Regions from separate parts of the Oceanobacillus sp. FSL K6-0118 genome, predicted to be linked through region 1. Evidence: riboswitches for the same ligand, from Rfam matches in the RefSeq annotation. Region 1 holds a riboswitch; each other region holds the start of a gene.
What was found. Region 1 has a riboswitch for S-adenosylmethionine ahead of MHI02_RS14085 (methionine ABC transporter ATP-binding protein). Riboswitches for the same ligand answer to the same signal wherever they lie in the genome.
Positions count from the first base shown of each region.

Region 2: linked by a shared signal. The riboswitch ahead of MHI02_RS16175 (ACT domain-containing protein) and the one ahead of MHI02_RS14085 (methionine ABC transporter ATP-binding protein) in region 1 are both predicted to bind S-adenosylmethionine.
Region 3: linked by a shared signal. The riboswitch ahead of MHI02_RS03915 (acyl-CoA dehydrogenase family protein) and the one ahead of MHI02_RS14085 (methionine ABC transporter ATP-binding protein) in region 1 are both predicted to bind S-adenosylmethionine.
Region 4: linked by a shared signal. The riboswitch ahead of MHI02_RS00040 (PLP-dependent aspartate aminotransferase family protein) and the one ahead of MHI02_RS14085 (methionine ABC transporter ATP-binding protein) in region 1 are both predicted to bind S-adenosylmethionine.

Region 1 covers NZ_JBBOVR010000001.1:2,753,188-2,758,342, reverse strand. The annotation lists gene MHI02_RS14110 (acyl-CoA dehydrogenase family protein) at 1-238, shown strand, start outside; gene MHI02_RS14105 (arsenate reductase family protein) at 559-915, shown strand; gene gcvH (glycine cleavage system protein GcvH) at 1,049-1,429, shown strand; gene MHI02_RS14095 (toprim domain-containing protein) at 1,559-1,924, shown strand; gene MHI02_RS14090 (thioredoxin family protein) at 1,956-2,279, shown strand; SAM riboswitch class I at 2,485-2,599, shown strand; gene MHI02_RS14085 (methionine ABC transporter ATP-binding protein) at 2,754-3,794, shown strand; gene MHI02_RS14080 (methionine ABC transporter permease) at 3,784-4,440, shown strand; gene MHI02_RS14075 (MetQ/NlpA family ABC transporter substrate-binding protein) at 4,611-5,155, shown strand, end outside.
Region 2 covers NZ_JBBOVR010000001.1:3,192,876-3,198,030, forward strand. The annotation lists gene MHI02_RS16170 (transposase) at 1-820, shown strand, start outside; SAM riboswitch class I at 1,051-1,157, shown strand; gene MHI02_RS16175 (ACT domain-containing protein) at 1,252-1,800, shown strand; gene MHI02_RS16180 (hypothetical protein) at 1,969-2,130, opposite strand; partial or broken gene MHI02_RS16185 (Uma2 family endonuclease) at 2,230-2,526, opposite strand; gene MHI02_RS16190 (cysteine hydrolase family protein) at 2,917-3,573, opposite strand; gene MHI02_RS16195 (hypothetical protein) at 3,823-4,185, shown strand; gene ssuE (NADPH-dependent FMN reductase) at 4,661-5,155, opposite strand, start outside.
Region 3 covers NZ_JBBOVR010000001.1:736,523-741,677, reverse strand. The annotation lists gene MHI02_RS03920 (LysR family transcriptional regulator) at 1-682, shown strand, start outside; SAM riboswitch class I at 847-953, shown strand; gene MHI02_RS03915 (acyl-CoA dehydrogenase family protein) at 1,243-2,427, shown strand; gene MHI02_RS03910 (hypothetical protein) at 2,655-2,825, opposite strand; gene MHI02_RS03905 (2,3-butanediol dehydrogenase) at 3,116-4,165, shown strand; gene MHI02_RS03900 (multicopper oxidase family protein) at 4,460-5,155, shown strand, end outside.
Region 4 covers NZ_JBBOVR010000001.1:8,207-13,361, forward strand. The annotation lists gene cls (cardiolipin synthase) at 1-992, opposite strand, end outside; gene megL (methionine gamma-lyase) at 1,168-2,355, opposite strand; SAM riboswitch class I at 2,658-2,775, shown strand; gene MHI02_RS00040 (PLP-dependent aspartate aminotransferase family protein) at 2,897-4,582, shown strand; gene MHI02_RS00045 (SGNH/GDSL hydrolase family protein) at 4,860-5,155, shown strand, end outside.

The DNA of each region.
Region 1 (5,155 bases):
ATCCGGAGAAGCAGCTAATAACCAAAAACTTCTTTATACACAAGTGTACGTACAAGAAGCATTTAATCGTGTGGAAGCTGATGCGAAAGAAACGATTATCGCTGCCAGCGAAGGAGATACTTTACGTATGATGTTATCTTCCTTACGTAAATTAACACGTCACAACCCATTTAACGTTGTGAAGAAAAAGCGTGAAATTGCCGCTAAAATTATTGAAGAAGAAAAATATGTAGTTTGATTTTGAAAGAACAAAGGCGCTGGAGCTGGACGTGGCCTTCTCTGAATAATTATCCACATGCAGCGAATTTTATAATTCCCTGGTAAACAAAGAAAAAGATATGATTCCCGAAATATAATGGGAATCATATCTTTATTTGCTTTTCAGGTTGAGTTGTACTGATATTCAGCGAGTGAATACTGATAACTTGGTATGAATGCTATAGTTTCATGTTTGATTCTAGTAAAGTCTATCTATCGCCAGTGATAAGTCAAACTAATGTATTTAGCTGGAAAACATGATAAGATAGAAGAAATGATCATGAGCAAGGAGTGTACATAATGGCATTAACTTTTTACTGGTATCCAAACTGCGGAACATGTAAAAAAGCAAAAAAATGGTTTGATGATAATCAAATAGAGTATCATGCAATTCATATTGTAGAAGAAACACCTACAAAAGAAGAGTTATTAAGTCTCATAAAGAAGAGCGAATTACCTGCAAAGAAATTCTTTAACACAAGTGGGAAAAAATATAGAGAATTAAATATAAAAGAAAAGATTAAGGATGCATCCACAGAGGAAATGGCAGAAATTTTATCTTCAGATGGGATGCTAATTAAACGTCCGATAGTTACAGATGGAAATAAAGTAACGGTTGGATTTAAAGAAGAGATGTTTACAGAAAATTGGTTATAGAGGTTGTTCAAAAGTCTGGTGAAAAAAACACTGCGAATTTAGCTGATCTTGGCCCTTTTTGAACAGCATTATAAACATAAGTTTTTCCTATAAGTAATAGGATTATACAAACGAACATTTGGAGGGATAGATGATGAGTTTACCAAAAGATTTATTATATTCAAAAGAGCATGAATGGGTAAAAAAAGAAGGGGATAACGTACGTATTGGGATTACGGACTTCGCACAAGATGAACTAGGAGATATTGTATTCGTGGAACTGCCTGAAGTGGGCGATGAGATTAAATTAAATGAACCATTCGGTAGTGTTGAATCAGTTAAAACGGTGTCTGAGCTATACGCTCCAATAACCGGAAAAGTAGTTGAAGTAAATGATGAATTAGAAGATCATCCAGAATTTGTGAATGAGTCACCTTTCGAAAAAGCATGGATGATTGTAGTAGAACCATCAAGTGAGTCTGAATTAGATTCAATGTTGAAGCCAAATGAGTACGAGGAACTAATAGATAATTAAAACAAAAAAACATGGCTAACGTACATTTATTCTAAAAAGCGTATAGTTATCCTCCATTTTATCATATACTTATGTAAACAGGATACTTATAACGAGCATCTTACTTGCTTACATGGGGAGTGCTGTGTGATGATAACGTCTGATTCGGAAAAAGTAATCATTGTAGAAGGGTTGACCGATAAACGTCAAATCGAAAAAGTTATCAATGACGACGTAACGATTGTCTGTACGAACGGTACACTAGGAGTAGAGCGATTTGACGAGATGTTAGAAATGTATCAATTAGATGATAGGGATGTTTTTATTTTAGTGGACGAAGATCGTTCAGGAATAAAACTCAGAAAGCAGCTTGCGCGTGAATTACCACATGCTGATCATATTTATGTAAGTAGTGAATATAGGGAGGTTGCAACAACACCCGAACATATCCTTGCAACTACACTAGTTGGTAAACATTTCTCAGTTAACCCTTTATTCTTAATAAAAGAATTTTAAATGATTATTCGTTCAATTTAATCGGTATAGGGTGGTTTCATTGCAAGAAATAACAGAACAAGCATTAAATGAAGAAAGATATCTATTATATATTTACACCCCTTTTTGCGGAACATGTAGTGTGGCAAGAACGATGTTAGAAAAAATCGAATCTGTTCATAAAGAAACCATTTTTTATGAAATGAATGCATCGTATTTTCCAGAATTTATGTATGACAACAAGATTGAAAGTGTTCCATGTTTACTTATTAAAGAAGAAAATCAAATAAAAGAAAAAATCTATGCTTTTAGGTCTATAGGAAATATTTATCGTTATTTAATTCAGTATAAGCCAGAGTTATTTGGAAATAACTGAAGTGAAATCGACAAAAGCAGGTTTATTTTTGATCGGTAGGACAGAAAATACTCTCCTATCTGTCTGAGTTAACTAAGGCATTCTCTTAAAAAGCTTGACGACATGCCAAGTTTCCTAAGGGGATATGTAACTTTGCTTCGTTATTTGACAAACCTAAGGGCATAGTGCTATCATGGTTTTAATATTATACTAGTAAGCTATCAATCTCTTATCAAGAGCGGTGGAGGGACAAGGCCTGAAGAAACCGCGGCAACCTTCAAACAATGTTGTTTGAAAAAGGTGCTAATTCCTGCAAAGCATATTGCTTTGAAAGATGAGAGAATGGAATGACATAGTAAGCGTCTTTCTGTTCTCATGTTCAGAAAGGCGTTTTTTATTTTAGTATACATTTGTATCACACGATTATTGCAAGTATTTCCAATGCTAGATGTTGTATACTAAAAGAGATTCTAGCTGAATGAAGGAGGATTCGTTTTGATTTCAATTAAAGGGTTACGTAAGGTTTATACATCAGACAATAAGAAATTAACAGCGGTAGATGATTTAACCCTTGATATAGAGAATGGTGAGATTTTTGGTGTCATAGGCTACAGTGGTGCTGGAAAAAGTACATTCGTACGACTACTAAACCGCCTGGAGGAACCAACTGAAGGAAATGTTATTATTGATAAACAAGAAATCACCTCATTAACAAAGAATGAGTTGCGCTCCGCACGAAAGGAAATTGGGATGATTTTCCAACACTTCAATTTGTTATGGTCCCGTACGGTTGAAGATAATATCTCTTTTCCACTTGAAATTGCAGGGGTTTCCAAAGAAAAAAGAGTAAAAATAGTCCAAGAATTAATTGACTTAGTAGGGTTATCTGGTAGAGAAAAAGCATACCCTTCTCAATTAAGTGGAGGTCAAAAGCAACGTGTTGGGATAGCACGTGCATTAGCAAACAATCCGAAAGTATTGCTTTGTGATGAGGCAACTTCGGCACTAGATCCAGAAACAACCAATGCTATTTTAGATTTATTAGTCGACATTAACCAGAAGCTTGGTCTCACAGTCATTTTGATTACTCATGAAATGAATGTGATTCGTAAAATTTGTAATAGGGTTGCCGTAATGGAAAAAGGGAAAATCGTGGAGCAAGGTGATGTCCTTGATGTTTTCTCTCATCCCAAACAACCTGTGACGAAAAAATTCGTAGCTCAGTTAATGGAGCCGGGTTCTGAAGATGAAACAGAAGATATTGAGAATCTGTTACATAATGTAAACCATGACGGTGTTCTATTACGTTTGCGTTTTATCGGAGAGTCAACAAATCAGACTTTAATAAGTCAATTAGCGAAGAAATTCCCAATTGACATTAATATTTTGCAAGGTAAAATTACGCAGACACAAACAGGTGGATTTGGAACATTAATTACGCAATTTATAGGTAATGAAAAAGATATTAGTAATGCGATTGAATTCATTCACCATGAAACCTCAGTAGAAGTGGAGGTTATACGTAATGCTGACTAATATAAAGATGGAAGATATATGGACTGCAACTTATGAAACCTTTTATATGACTATTATCGCACTTATTGGTACAGCTATTATAGGTATTATCCTTGGTTTACTATTATACTTAACATCTAAAGATGCAATTTGGGAAAATACAACTTTTAACGTTATCGTTGCGAGTATTGTCAATGTCTTTAGAGCTATTCCTTTTATCATATTAATACTATTACTTTTCCCATTTACGAATTTTCTTGTAGGAACGGTTCGGGGACCTACAGCTGCTCTACCGGCCCTGATCATCGGATCGGCACCTTTTTATGCTAGATTAGCTGAAATTGCTTTTCGTGAAGTAGATAAAGGGGTAATCGAAGCGGCAAAATCTATGGGGGCAAAAACAAGTACGATTATTTTTAAAGTGCTTATCCCTGAATCAAAACCAGCTTTAGTTTCTGGTTTAACCGTAACCGCCATAGCATTAATTGGGTATACCGCAATGGCAGGTGTTATCGGCGCCGGGGGACTAGGGGACTATGCATATTTTTACGGATTCCAGAGAAGGCAATTTGATGTTGTTTTACTATGTACGATTCTGATTTTAATTATCGTTTTTATTTTCCAATTTATTGGAGACTATATCACTAATAAAATGGATAAAAGATAGACAAGCTTAAACGGGCAGTAAGACCCCCACCTCAAGCTTAAGGGGAACAAAGAAGTCAACTACCCGTTAAGATCCGATAAAAGCGACTAACCATCAGTGGGGATGTAGGAAAATCCCTACTGATGGAAGTCTTCTTTATAAGCAAAAAATAATAAGGGGAGAGAGTAAATATGAAGAAATTATTAGGTACATTACTAGTCTTACTTTTCACCATCGTGTTAACTGCTTGTGGTGGATCATCAGATGAGAATTCAGCAAATGAATCAACAGAGGATGCGGAAATCACCATTGGCGCTTCTAGTACCCCACATGCTGAAATTTTAGAAGAGGCAAAACCACTCTTAGAAAAAGAAGGTATTACATTAAATATTGAAGAATACCAAGATTATGTTTTTCCAAATGATGATTTGGCAAATGGCAAATTAGATGCGAACTTTTTCCAACACATTCCATATCTAGAGCAAACAATTGCTGACACTGGAAATGATTTAGATTATTTTGATGGAATTCATGTAGAGCCAATGGGTGTTTATTCTAAAAATATTAAAAGTATAGAAGATATTCCTGATGGCGCAGAAGTCATTATGAGTCGTTCTGTTGCTGACCATGGTCGTGTCCTTGCATTGTTCGAGGCACAAGGTTTAATTACGTTAGATAAGAATGTTAAAAAAGCGGAAGCAACGGTAGACGATATTGTGGATAATCCTCATCATTT
Region 2 (5,155 bases), 440 kb from region 1:
GACAAAGCATCCGATTTCAGTTTATTCTCATTTATACTCATCTGCTGAAAAGGGATTTATCAGCGAGAATGATGAAACATACAAGGGCTTGGATTACGTAGATCAGCTTTTAGGCGAGAAGAAAGCAACCTTCGTCATGGACCGTGGGTATGACAATATAGAAGTCATGAAAAAAATCCTCAAGCAGGAGAATAACTTTATCATTCGGTTGAAGAAAAATCGAAATTTATTGTATCAGAATAAAAAGTTCTCCGTACATGATTTGGCAATCAGAAGAAAAGGGAAAATCAATTTTCGTTCTGAAATAAAGGGAACCGTCTATGATTTGAAAGTCTCTCATCTTACTGTAGAAATCCCCTCGCTTAAGGGAAAAAAGTTCACGATGATTGTTGTGTATGGATATGGCAAAGAGCCGATGGTGCTGCTTACAAATAAGCGAATCCAGAAAAAAGCAGAGGTAATTTCTGTTTTAAAAGCCTATATTACTAGATGGCGTATCGAAGAAATGTTTCGCGTGCAAAAGCAAGAATTTGAATTAGAGAATATTCGAGTTCGTACCTTGCCCAGACTGAAGAGAATGTTTTTACTCTTGTCCATCATGGTTACGTTTATGACACTGAAAATAGAAAAGCAAAATGGATTTTTTCATAGTGTGATTGAACGGGCAAAGGGCATAAAGGCAAAGGATCAAATTAAGATGTTTCTATATCGTTTTTCGGCGGGAATGGAAGCCATACTGAAAAAAGATGCTTATGGGATTCGACATTTTAAATACATAGAAAAGCCAAAAGATTCACGACAACTAACATTTCAACTTTAGACCAATTAATTGAATAGTCAGAATAGACATACTGCGTAGTATGTTTATTTGTATTGGAAAAAACTTGCTTCTTCATTGAAACTGCAAAAAGTTTTCCCTAAAGAATCTCAATATGACGAAAACATGTTCTTATAGGGGAAAAAAAGGTAAACTTAAAGATAATTAGGATTGACAGGGGAATACATTTATGATATATTTTCCAAAATAGCTAAATAACCAATATTTAATAACTCTTATCAAGAGTGGCGGAGGGACAGACCCTGTGAAGCCCGGCAACCTTCAAGTTTTTTCTTGAAAAGGTGCTAATTTCTGCAGATTAATTTCTGGAAGATAAGAGGAGGACAGAAAGATTTAAGACCTCTTCTTATTTATGTAGAAGAGGTCTTTTTGTGTTTTGGTATAAAAGTGAATGACTATAAGGGGCTGATACGATGGCGAATGAAAAACATAGTGAAAGTTCATTAGTTGCAAAAGCGTTAGTAGATGGAAATAAAAACGCATCCATAGCTGAAATTTCTAGTGACAATAATTTTTGCAGTATTTATGTCAGCAAGTATAGAATGAATAAAGAAGTTGGGTTTGAAAGAAAGTTGTTTCAGATGCTTGAGGATTTTCAACTTTATTACAGAAATATACCGTCTAGTGTCGATACTATTAACCTTATTTTACATGAAAATCAATTACATCAGGAGATAGAATGTGAACTGATTCAGAGGATTAGTTCGGAGCTTTCAGCAGATAAAGTGACTATTCAACGTAATCTTGCGCTAATTATGCTAATTGGAGGAGAGATGAATCATAATGTAGACAATATTACCAGAGCAGCGAATGTTCTTGCAAAAAAAGAAATTAATATTGAAATGATACATATGAGTCATGGCTCATCCAAGATAAGTTTAGTATTAGGTGTAAAGGCTCATGATGAACCAAAAGCTGTTGCGGCTCTTCATCGTGAATTTTTTGCTGGTGTTTCGGTTTGATCATATGTGTTAGATAATATAGGACATCTAATTAATCAGTGTTTTGACTATTAGATGGTCCTTTTCCTTTTTGTTATACTGTTGACTCTTATTTGAAACATTCTTTAACCTGTAAAAGGTTTGAATATTCATCTGTTCTTACAGGTATTGGAGATTATCATTTTAGTACTACTGTTCTCTCTTTTCAACAAATAACAAAATTAGTGTTGCCAATGGACCTAATACAAGAGAGAGCAAAAACCAGTTTAATCCCGTTCTATTCTTCCCTTGTGCAAGTGCAGCGTTTATCAAAGCAAGTGTACCCCATCCTACAAAATATTGGTTATCCATCATCTGTCCTCCTCATTAATCCCATTCATCTATGCAGGGGGCATCTCCTCTTATTGCCACCTTTGTACGCGTGACAGAAATTATGAAACGGTCCAAGGACTATACAAATATTTGATTTAGGTCTAATTTCAAACCTGTTAAAACATTAACGGAAATATTATCACCTTTTGTTAAGACTCCTTGAAATTTGTATTGTTTACCAATTAAAAGATGTATTTCTACAGATTTGTTAACCGGATCAACAATCCAACACTCTTTTACTCCTGCTTTTTCGTAAAGCTGATATTTCTTCCAACGGTCTAACTTAACAGATGAAGGTAAAAGTATTTCGATGATCATATCTGAGGCTCCATTACAACCCCTGTCGTCAAGCTTTTCTTGATCACTTACAACATATAAATCGGGTTGACTACATTATTTATATCATCGTCCTCTTTGTTATCCACTAATAATCGTACATCGAAAGGCGCAAAAAATACTTCGCATTCCTTTTCTTGGAGAAAGACTGAAAAAGCCGTAGATAATTCCCTGAGAACTTGTTGATGCCTACGTGAAGGGACAGGAACATATAAAAAGTTCCCCATCAATTAACCCAAACCTTTTACCTTCATCCTATGTTAGATAATCGGCATATGAATATTTCTCTTTTTCATTCGGAATGACCATTAAATCCTTCATTTCAGCTTATACTATCAACATATTATCATAACCGAAAACATTGAACATCTTCCTTTAGATCACTTTAATAATAACTGAACCTGTTACATACTGCTTTCCCTTGTTATTTTACAGCTTTGAAAATGTCTTTCTTAAATTTTCTGGATTGAATTTTAATTCATCTGGTTCATCCGTTTCCCAAACTTCATAATCCTCATCATTCAGCATTTTCCTAATTTGGTCTGTATCATAGATTTGTAGGTTGTATACCCTATTGGCCATCATTAAAATGGAAGCCATGTGAGCTCCTTCTGATGTTGATCCACAAATATCCTTCACTAAATTTACCTGATAATCACGATAATACGCATCCATTACCGTTGATAGCACACTGCAGTCGGTTAGAACACCACCAACGACTAGATGTTTAATATGAAGGTTTTTAAGCACCAGTTCTAAATTAGATTCATAAAACCCACTGTACCTATGTTTATCAATAATGATATCCCCTTGTTCCGGTTTAATTTCGTCGACAATTTCAATTGAACTAGACTTAGAATGGTAATAAATTGGTTCACCATTTTCGTTTAACGGTTCACCAGCCGCGAGTCCAACTGCATCCGCACGATTAATATGTCGCGTATAGATAATAGGTATCCCTTTTTCTCTACAGTCCTCACTAAGATCGGATGCGTTATCAAGAATTCCTTCCATATCCTCAATTTCTGAAGTTCCCTCTTCTTTTTGAAGATCCATTAATAAAAGTGCGGTTTTATTGAGATCCAAATGGCCTCCCCCTTACTTTTCTTCGTCATATATATTTATTGTACCGGATGGCACTATATAAATGGAAATATTCTGATATATAGGTTCAAAGGTTTCTATTTATTTCAAGTGCAATAACGATATTTTGACTGTAAATGAAACATTTTGATTTGAAATACGTATAAACATAGTAGGGTATGGTACTTTTTAATAAAGGAGAAGTGGAGTGTTTTATATTTAAATACTAGAAATCTAAAAGGAGTATTTGTTATGGTAAAAAGAGTTTCTATGGTTTTGTTAACTATGGTTTTAGCTATTGTTGCCTTATTTTTAGCTGCTAAAAATCCAACCGGTCCTAATACTGTTTCTTTCGATGAACCATTCATTCTGTGGATATCTTTAGGAATACTCGTAGTACTATTCTTACCACCTTTAATTTTATCATTTTTTAATAATCTTGCGGTAAAAATTATTTCTACTATTTATCAAGTCTTTATAGTTTTAACTTTCTTAGGACTTATTCCAGTAGGTTTTATGATTCCTAGTACTTCGATAATAGTTATCGGGGCTTTGGGTACTGTTAGTAGCATTTGTAGTATCATTGTCACTATTTTAGTAGAAATAAAAAATTGACTTTTATGTAAAGGAATCTTATGAAAGATATTTTAATTTCGACTTTGTCCATTATAATAATTATGTATGTCATTTTTAAATAAAAAATTTTAAAGGAACTTACATGGTTTCAGATTTTTAGCGTTGGGGCTTCCTATCTTGTTGCAGTCCTTTTTGCTTTCATTCTTATAAACTACGGAGGAAATTGGGTTTCTGGGTATTTTTCAAATATAATCTTTAAGTACATAATTTTTCTTATGATCGTTTGTATAGCAGTATATTTATGTGTAAACATTTTAAACAGGGTATTGGGGATAATTACTAATGGCATTCTTCCAAAAAACTAAGGAAAGGAATGTCAGATGTCAAAATTAAAAGGCAAAAGTCCGGTTCAATACCGAACTCTTGTCCATCAAGCAGCTTAAAAATAAATATGTCCAACTTTTTGGGGTCACTTCATTTTTCTGCGCGTTTTTACCCGTTATGGTAGACCTTATTAAAAAACAGGTTGTTCCCGTCTTATTTTCCCTAAGAAATATTCTATTTGTTTATTCGTACGATTTAACATGGACTCGTCAGCAATCAGATGGTCACTTGTCATATCTAACTGGCTGTCCTGAAAATAAAGTCCTTTTAGGTTTTGACCTTTCATCGATGCTAGTAAGGGTTTCAATGTATATTCCAATGCTAATAAATGAGACGGACTGCCACCAGTCATTACTGGGAGTACTGGAGTATCTTGCAAAACATCTTGCGGAAGGATATCAAATAATGCTTTTAACACACCAGAGTAAGAAGCTTTGTACACTGGGGACCCAACAATAACACCTTTGGCTTTCCCTAATCGTCTTGCAATCTCCTTAATTTCCGGGCTTTCGAAGTTTCCAAAAAGTAAGTCCTTCGCATCCACGCCTTTTACCGATATATGTTTAATCAAAAATCCTTCCTGTTTTACTAAGTCACCTAGATAATAAAGAATACGTTCCGATTT
Region 3 (5,155 bases), 2.0 Mb from region 1:
ATTGAATTATTGTAACCAAATTTTATTGTTAACGAATGAAATGAAGAAAGCCGTTCAAAGTAAAAAGGAGCCGTCTGGAAAATTAGAAATCGGTACCGTCGAAACCGTCATTCATTTACCACAAATTTTATCAAACTATATAAAGAAATATAAAAATGTTGATTTATCGGTAGTTACCGGAGTTACAGAAACATTAGAAGAAAAAGTGTTAAATCATAAATTGGACGGAGCTTTCGTGACAGAATCCGAATTTCACCCCGATCTTATATCACATGAAGTATTTCAAGAGGAGCTTGTTTTAATTTCAGATAATCGTACATCTACGTTAGAAGATTTAAAAGCAGAACCGTTCTTATGCTTTAGTGAAGGCTGTGGATACCGAGCACGCTTAGAAGCCTGGTATAGAGACCAAAACATTACTCCAAAAAAGGTAATGGAATTCGGTACATTAGAAACCATCCTTCGTAGCGTTGTCGTAGGACTTGGCGTTACATTTGTTCCAAGGTCAGCAACCACCCATTATGAAAAAAATGGGCTCATCCGATGTCATACCCTCCCAGATCAATATAGTAAGATTAAAACAGTCTTTATAAGAAGGGCTGATACCTTCTTAACTTCAACAATCAAAACATTTATCGAAACGATTGAAACAAATAAACAAGCACCAATAACACCTATATAGAAGACCTCCATCAGTGGGGTTTTCCTTCAGGCCCCACAGTTAGTCGCAACTTATAAATATCCCAAACTAACCACAAATAAGTATTGGATTAGGTGCACTTTTAAAAAAAACATTGACTTATCTACTATATATACTTACAATTATACCAAGTAAACATATCAGGATTCTTATCAAGAGAGGCGGAGGGACTGACCCTATGAAGTCTCAGCAACCAGCAAATTTTTGTATGGTGCTAATTTCAGAAGAATACTTAGTATTCTAGAGATGAGTAAATATAGGTCGCCCGGAATGATGTCCATTTCTGCCCTCCTCTCATCTTCTTGAGACGAGGGCTTTTCCTATTCAGCAGTAAACCATTTCATTATGAATCTTAAACACGGGATATCAGTACTCGTGTTTAGGATATCGGTAAACACCACGGAGATATCAGTACTCGTGTGTAAGATATCAGTAAACACCATGGAGATGTCAGCACTCGTGAGCAAAATATCAGGATACTTCACGCAGTATCAGCGCCCGCGTGCAAGATTTCAGGATACAATATATCGGAGGGAATATAATTGAAACTTACAGAACTTTATTCATTTGAAAAGAGAAAGAATCTTCTGCAACAAACAGTGGAGCCTTTTAAAGAACGTGCAAGCAAACATGACAATGAAGCAAGTTTTCCATTCGAAAATATAGAGGATTTAAAGAAAATTGCTTATCACACACTTACGATTCCAAAAGAATACGAGGGACCCGGAATCACTTTAACGGAAATGTTAAAATACCAAGAAACAATCGCTAAAGCTGATGGTTCAACAGCACTGGCTATTGGCTGGCATATGGGACTTACGAAACATAATGGGGAAAATAATAGCTGGGAGAAAGAAAAATATACAGATTTTGCGGAGGATGTTATTACTAATGGCGCACTAATTAACCATGCGATTACGGAACCTGCAACTGGAAGTCCTCAACGTGGAGGCAAACCAGAAACAATTGCCGTAAAAAATGCTTCTGGATGGAAGATTAATGGCAGAAAGACATTTACAACCTTAGCACCTGCACTACATTATTTTGTAGTTGCTGCTTCCATTGAAGGTTCAGATAAAATTGGCCATTTTCTCATCAAACGTGACATTACAGGAGTAACCATCGACGAAACATGGGATTCCATCGCCATGCGTGGAACTGGTAGTCATGATCTTATTTTAGAAAATGTTCAAGTGAATGATGATGACTTAGTAGAATACCGTGAAGACTCCAATAATCAACCTGCATCGTGGATATTACATATACCGGCATGTTATTTGGGGATTGCTAAAGCAGCACAGGAAGAAGCGGTGAAATTCGCCACTACCTACTCTCCGAACAGTATTAAAGGAACTATTTCAGAATTACCGAACGTGAAGCAAAAATTAGGCGAAATAGAGCTTTATCTGTTAGAAGCAGAGAATTTTCTATACAGTATATCAAGAAAATGGGACGAAAGTGGTCAAGCAGTTCGCCAAAAGATGGCAATAGATATTAACGCAGCCAAAGTATCTGTTGTGGATAAGGCAATAAAAATAGTTGATTTAGCCATGAGGGTAGTTGGTGCACGAGGTTTATCTAAGAAAAGCCCTCTACAACGTTATTATCGCGATGTTCGAGCCGGTCTACATAATCCCCCGATGGATGATATGATCATGATGCAGCTTGCAAAGAAATCTATCACGGACTTTCAATTGTTTAAGAACAAAGTTACCACATATATATAATTTTGATGAGGTGGTATTAGGATGACGCTATACCACCTTTTAATAACGATACACATTTCCACACCTTAAAATATACCAGCCTTTAGACGTTTTACCGATTTCCATATTTATTCTTCAACCTTCCTGACATAAATCAGAAATTCCCTTTGTAACTAGGACTGGACCTATCACCTCAGTACCATCAAAATCATCTTCTAGCCATAACTTCCCTCTCTCTATCTCATTTACTAAAAAGGAACTATTGATGATATCTTCGTATTGTAAATCTGAAAAATTTGTTGATGGATTAGCTGAGCATGCTTTCCAACTTTTGATAAATCTATTACTTCTTCAAAATAATCTTGATAATCATCCTTGCTGTAATTTTTTTCATTCATCCATTTTGAAATTTTTTTCATGACACGGACCGCTTTTTTATTAGTCATTCCGGTTCCATTACTTTACGAATCAAAAAATAGTTCCGGGGCTGAGGAAAGTCCCCGTTTATAGAAGTCGATGGTTAGTGGCACTTATACAAATCTTTACAGCGTGCGATTAACCAGATCCCCATAATTGGGAATATTTTATTCTCACACTTTCCAAAAAATGGTTTTTCACTTGTGAAATAGTGAGTAAATTGGTATAATAGAGTTGTAGAAAGATAGTAATCCTTTTTAACATGCACTTAGATTATTTAGGGGGTTTTAAAATGAAAGCAGCAGTTTGGTATGGAAAAAAAGATATTCGTGTAGAAAATGTGGAACCGAAAGCACTCCAATCAGATGAAATTCAGGTTAGAGTTGCATGGGCAGGTATTTGCGGTAGCGATTTACATGAATATGAAGAAGGACCTGTATTCATCCCAACTGAAGAAAATGATCCTTTGACTGGTGAAAAAGCGCCATTAACAATGGGACATGAATTTGCTGGTGTTGTGGAAGCTGTAGGATCAGATGTTACCAATTATAAAAAAGGGGACCGTGTAGTGATCAATCCTACCTTAACCTTTGGCAACAAACCGGAAGATTTAGACCCGTATGATGGATTTAGCTTTATTGGATTGCATGGTGATGGGGGATTTGCTTCCTATGTAAATGTTCCAGAAAGTGCTGTCTATACCCTACCTAAAACCCTAACATTGCAAGATGGAGCACTTGTTGAACCGACAGCTGTTGCAGTGCAAGCGATTAAAGAAGGAGACATGCGGTTTGGTGACACGGTAGCCGTTTTTGGTGCTGGTCCAATCGGGTTGCTAACCATTATTGCCGCAAAAGCAGCTGGTGCAAGTAAGATTATTGCTTTAGACTTATCAGAAACTCGTTTGCAAAAAGCAAAAGAATTAGGGGCAACTCACATTATCAATTCTGGAGAAACAGATCCTGTACAAGCCATTAAAGCAATAGTGCCTGATGGCGTTGATGTTAGCTTTGAGGCTGCTGGGGTCGCACCAACTTTCAAACAAGCTATTGATGCAACCAAAGCACGTGGTACCATGGTCATCGTATCCATTTTTGCCCGTTCTATTGATTGGAATCCAATGCATTTAACCAATACAGGTGTGAAAGTAACATCATCTATCGCTTACACACCAACAAGTTTCCAACAAACAGTAGATTTAATGGGAACTGGACAATTGAAACCACAAGGAATTATTACAGATCAAATTCAATTAGATGACATTGTTGAAAAGGGATTTGAAGCATTAACAAATGATAAATCACAAGCTAAAATTCTAGTAGAATTAAGCGGTGAAAAATAAAGTATCCTAAAACAATTGGACTCATAACGTATAAACAACAAGATTCATCGTGTCGGCTGATACGATGAATCTTGTTGTTTTTTTAAATAAATTGTTAGAGAAAAATTTTATATTTTCCTGTGGACAGGCAACCTCGAAATGCGATTTGAGTTAGCGTTTTGATTTATACCTCTTTCCCAGTTTCCTTAAGTCGAATCTAATTCCCTGTATCTTTGTTAACCGATTATATATGCCTATTCCATTTCGGGGCACTTATCATAATCTGATATAGGAGACTAGAAAGGAGATAGTAAAATGAGTCCTAAGCTTACCAAATTTGTTGATTCACTTCCTATCCCTGAAACATTACAGCCTGTTAACAAGGATAAAAGCGGTGCTTATTATGAAGTAACCATGGAAGAGTTCAGTCAAAAACTACATCGAGACTTACCACCGACTCGTTTGTGGGGGTATAATGGCCAGTTTCCAGGACCTACATTCGAGGTTCAGCGAAATGATCCTATTCAAGTCAAATGGATCAACAATCTCCCACAAAAACATCTACTTCCCATTGATCAATCTATCTTTCATGAACTTGGAGGCAATTTACCGGAAGTCCGAACCGTAACTCATTTGCATGGTAGTGAAACCACTTCTGATAGTGATGGTTACCCGGAAGCGTGGTTCACAAATGGATTTGAAGAGGTGGGGCCTTTTTTTAAAAGGAAAGTCTATGAATACCCAAATCACCAACGGGCAGCTGCATTATGGTATCACGACCATGCGATGGGTATTACAAGACTAAATGTTTATGCAGGACTAGCGGGTATGTATATTATTCGAGACAGGAAAGAGCAATCCTTCTCATTACCCGCAGGAAAATACGAAATCCCACTCATCATTCAAGATCGTTCTTTTCAGAATGATGGTTCACTCTTTTACCCTATTCAACCCAATAACCCACCAGAAAATTTACCATCCCCCTCGATTACACCATTCTTTCTTGGTGAT
Region 4 (5,155 bases), 2.7 Mb from region 1:
ATATATTCCTTAGCTGATAAAATCATTTTAATGTAACCATACTTTATTTGTTCCAACTCTGAATCCGGACCACTCGAAACAATTTGCATTCCTACATTACCACTAGGTTTAGCATTATAATAACGTTTATTATATAAAATATCCCGTCTTGACGCATGGTTCCAATCTAAAACAAACCTTGTCTGTATGCTATTTACTGCATGTCCCTCTATTCGTAAATGGGTATCACGCCAGTAACCGAATTTTTTCTTTTTCCCAAGGTATTCATCACCAATATTAAAACCACCTATATAAGCAATCCTCCCATCAATGATGGCTGCTTTTCGGTGATTCCGATAATTAATTTCAAAGTTAATTTTTAAGAATGTAGAAGGGAAAAATGCCTCAATCTGAACCCCTTCCTTTCGAAGTTTATGGAGGAATTTTTTACTTAACGAACGAGACCCCAAATCATCGTATAGTACACGTACTTCTACTCCTTGCTTCGCTTTCCTTATTAATGTTCTTGCAATTCTTTGTCCGAGCTCATCATTTCGTATTATATAATATTGAAGATGGATATGATCTTCCGCCTTTTCTAAGTCCTCTATTAATGAATCAAACTTTTTTTTTCCATCCGTAAAAATTTGAACATCATTATCCTGGGTAAGAACGGCATCATCATTTCGTAGATGCAAGTAGGCAATATCCGAATACTCCTGCATATTCGGATTATTAAACCGAAACTGATGGTTATGGAAAACACCCATCTGATCCTTTACTGACTTCCTGAACGCTATCCATGTTTTTCGATCCCAGGTAAAAATACGTTTTCTATATAGGGAGCGGCCAAAAATTAAATAGAGGATAAAGCCTAAAATCGGAATAAATAAAAGTACCATTAACCAAGCCCAAGTCGATGGTGGGTTTTTCCTTTCAAGAAAAACAATAGAAATACCTAATAAAATGTTCATTACGATGATAAAAGCGAATAAAAAAGTTAGTATTCCCATTGTTTCACCTCTTCCTATAGGAATAATATATCCATATTATACTTACTTTTCCTTCATTTAACTAATTATAAGAACGATGCATTGAAGTTTAGTATTCCATCCATATTGTTTCATATTCCATTCTACCACGCCCAATCCCCGCTTTCTTTGATTCGGCATGTGGATATTCAATTCCTTATTTCAACTGATCTAATGCTTGTTTTAAATCGTCCCAAATGTCTGGCCATGCTTCCAAACCAACCGATAATCGAATTAGTTGATCTGTAATCCCCATCTTTTTACGAGATTCTTCAGGTACTACAGCATGAGTCATCGTTGCTGGATGTTGAATGAGTGATTCTGCGTCACCTAGACTAACCGCAATTTTTATCATCGATAAAGCATTAAGAAATTGTTGTGCATCTTTTTTGTTTCCCTTAATCTCAAAAGATACCATTCCCCCACCTTTTCTCATTTGTTTCTTCCCTATACTAAAGTCAGGATTTGTTGACTCATGTGGATAGAATACGTTATCCACTTTCGGGTGACTTTTGAGATGTTCCATGATCTTCTTCGCATTTTCGCAATGGCGGTCCATACGTAAAGGTAATGTCTTTAATCCACGAATTAAAAGCCAAGCATCAAACGGGGACATAACCCCACCAATGTCTTTTAAAGTAGTTAATGCAACCTTATCCACAAATTCCTTCTTCCCAACCACGAGTCCTGCTATCACATCTCCATGCCCGCCAATATATTTCGTTGCACTATGAATGACAACATCACAGCCTAAATCAAGTGGTTTCTGTAAATAAGGAGTGGAAAAGGTATTATCCACAACAACTGGAATATCAAATTCCTTGGCAACCTTGGAAACCATTTCTAAATCTACTAAACGCATCGTCGGGTTAATCGGAGTTTCAATATAAATGACCGCTGTTTCAGGTTTTACTTTGGAGCGGATTTCTTCTTCGGTGTCCATATTTGAAAAATCAACTTTCATGTTATACTTATCCTTCATCATGGTTAAAAGACCAAACGTACACCCATATAAACCTGAAGAGCATAAGATATGATCGTTTGCTTTTGATAAGGAGATTAGTACAGCCGAGACTGCTGCCATCCCTGAACTAAAAGCTAGTCCCCGCTCCCCATTTTCTAACGTAGCTATCTTTTTTTCCAAAATAGTTACAGTAGGATTTCCAAGTCTCGAATATATATACCCATCTTCTTTCCCCGAAAAACGCAACTCCCCTTGTTCTGCTGAATCAAATGTAAAAGTTGACGTCTGAAAAATGGGTGGTGCCAAACTTCCTAACATTTCTTTATCCTCATAACCATCGTGAATAATTGCTGTTTCTATATGTTTATATTTCTTTCCCATCCGTCCTTATCCCCCTTCCATTTCCATACTTATATATATGCATTTAGTTAAGTTTCATTGAATAGGTTTAAAAAAACTTAAGCCCCTGGAAATACAATAGTTAGAATACTAAATGTATAAAGAAGAACAACCATCTGTGGAGGTTTTCCTCCATCCCCTTAGTCGGATTTTTACGGACAGTTGATCTCCCACCTACCTTTTTTGTTCCCCCAGAAGCTTGAGGTAAGATAAAATTATTTATTTTTTTGAAATGTATTGACAAATAAAATCCCGACCATTATACTAAGCATTAATCAATAAATCTCTTATCAAGAGCGGTGGAGGGAATAGGCCCTTTGAAGCCCGGCAACCTGAAAGTTAGTAACTCTTACTTTTCTACGGTGCTAAATCCTACAGGTCACATGAACTGGAAGATAAGAGGAGGATCGGCTATTTGTATAAATAGAAGCCCTCTTCTTAGGAAGAGGGCTTTTTTTCATCCCCTCTGCCTCCAGATTTGGAATAGTAACATACCAATCAAACACTCAAGGAGGAATTATCTATGTCTAAATTCGATTTACAAAACCCTGAAACATTATTACTTCATGCAGGTCAAGAGGTTGATCCAACAACCGGCTCACGTGCGGTTCCAATTTATCAAACAACTTCTTATGTTTTCCGTGATACCGAGCATGCGCAAAATTTATTTGGTTTAGCAGAACCTGGTAATATTTACTCTCGAATCATGAATCCTACATTGGATGCGTTTGAACAACGAATAGCAGCTTTAGAAGATGGTGTTGGTGCCCTGTCGCTATCATCAGGAATGGCGGCCATAACATTTGCTATTTTGAATATTGCAGAAGCCGGAGATGAGATTGTGGCCGACAGCAACCTATATGGTGGTACATACAATCTTTTTGCTAATACTCTTCCAAAGTATGGCATCAACGTTAAATTTGTAGATGGAACAAACCCTGAAGCAGTAAGAGCTGCTATCAACGAAAAAACAAAGGCCGTTTTTGGTGAAATTATTACAAATCCAAGTTTACAAGTATTCGATGTAGAAACCATTGCGGACATTGCTCATGAGAATGGAATTCCGTTAATCATTGATAACACATTTGCAACTCCATACGTTACAAAACCAATCTCATGGGGGGCAGATATCGTTGTACATTCCGCCACAAAATGGATTGGTGGTCATGGTACTACCATTGGCGGTGTCGTTGTAGATGGTGGACGTTTTGATTGGGGGAATGGGAAATTCCCAGGGTTTACAGAACCTGATGAAAGCTATAATGGGTTAAAATATGCAGACCTTGGCCCAGCAGCATTTATTACAAAATTACGTGTCCAATTATTACGTGACATAGGCGCGTGTTTAAGTCCACAAAATGCTTTCCTATTTTTACAAGGATTGGAGACCTTACATTTACGCATTAAGCAACATACGAAAAATGCACAAGTAGTTGCCGAATACCTAAACAATCACCCAGCAGTCGAGTGGGTTAACTATCCTGGATTAGAAAATCACCCATCCCACGAAAAGGCGAAAAAATACCTGAAGGATAGTTTCGGTTCAATCATTACGTTCGGTATTAAAGGTGGACGTGAGGTAGGAAGAAAGCTTATTGACAATATTAAATTATTATCTCACGTTGCAAACGTTGGGGATGCGAAATCACTAATTATCCATCCAGCTTCTACTACTCACCAACAATTAAGTGCTGAAGACTTGAAGAAGAGCGGTACATCTGAAGAACTTGTTCGTCTATCTATTGGGCTTGAATCAACAGATGACATCTTAAAAGACCTAGACCAAGCTATTGTAAAAGCTACTGGTGAAGCTCCAGTTATTAAAGAAACAGAAGATGACGCAATTAAATGGTTACTCTCTTCCCCATTTGACCGTAATGGAGGAATTAGAAAGAAAGTAATTGCAACAACTGTTTCCAACAGTGAAGCGGCAACAAAGTTACAAAAACTCGGGTTTCAAATTGTTTCTATTAACAACTTAGCAGAAATTCCAAATGAAGTAGATGCTTTATGGGTTAAAAGTGCATCCCTATCTGCTTCTTCCATTGAAGATCTTGAGAATAAACAAGTAAAAATTCTTTGGATTGAAGATGAAGAATCCTTTGATTTCGTTGAAAAAGCAAATGGAATTACTGTAATTTCTGGCAAAAATCCATACGATGAACTAAATCGATTAAGGGGTAATATAAACGAAGCAGCTCTTGTGTAATTAGAAGGGAGCTTACAACACTAAAACTGAAAATCATACAAAAATAGCAGGGCAATTCGTACTTGAATTTGCTCTGCTATTTTAATTATTCTAATATATCTTATCTTGTAAAAAAAGACTTAAACTCTTTTTCTTCTTTCTTGTTTAAATCATATGTTATTGAATAAAATATAAGGGTATAGAAAATATAACATGTTATAATTAACATTCAAATTATTTTTGTGGTGAAACGACTCACACTACCATAAAATAAAGTAAACAACTTAGGTGTGATGACATGAAGCGTAAATATCTTATTATTATAGGAATTTTATTAGTTTTAGCAATCGTATTTATTTCTTATTTAAGTGAATTAAACCCACCTGTTAGCCAGCAAACCTTTAAAAGAGCAGAAGTAACAAACCAAGAGGAAGAACCCTCGAAAGCGGAAGAGCAGACGGAGCCATCTATAGAAAACAGGGATGTGGAAGAACATACACCTAATGAACATACTTCTCTTCAAGAGGAAAGGCCCCTTCCAGACAGGATATCTGAAGTACTAGAAACCACCTTAAACTTCTTCTTGTCTAATCA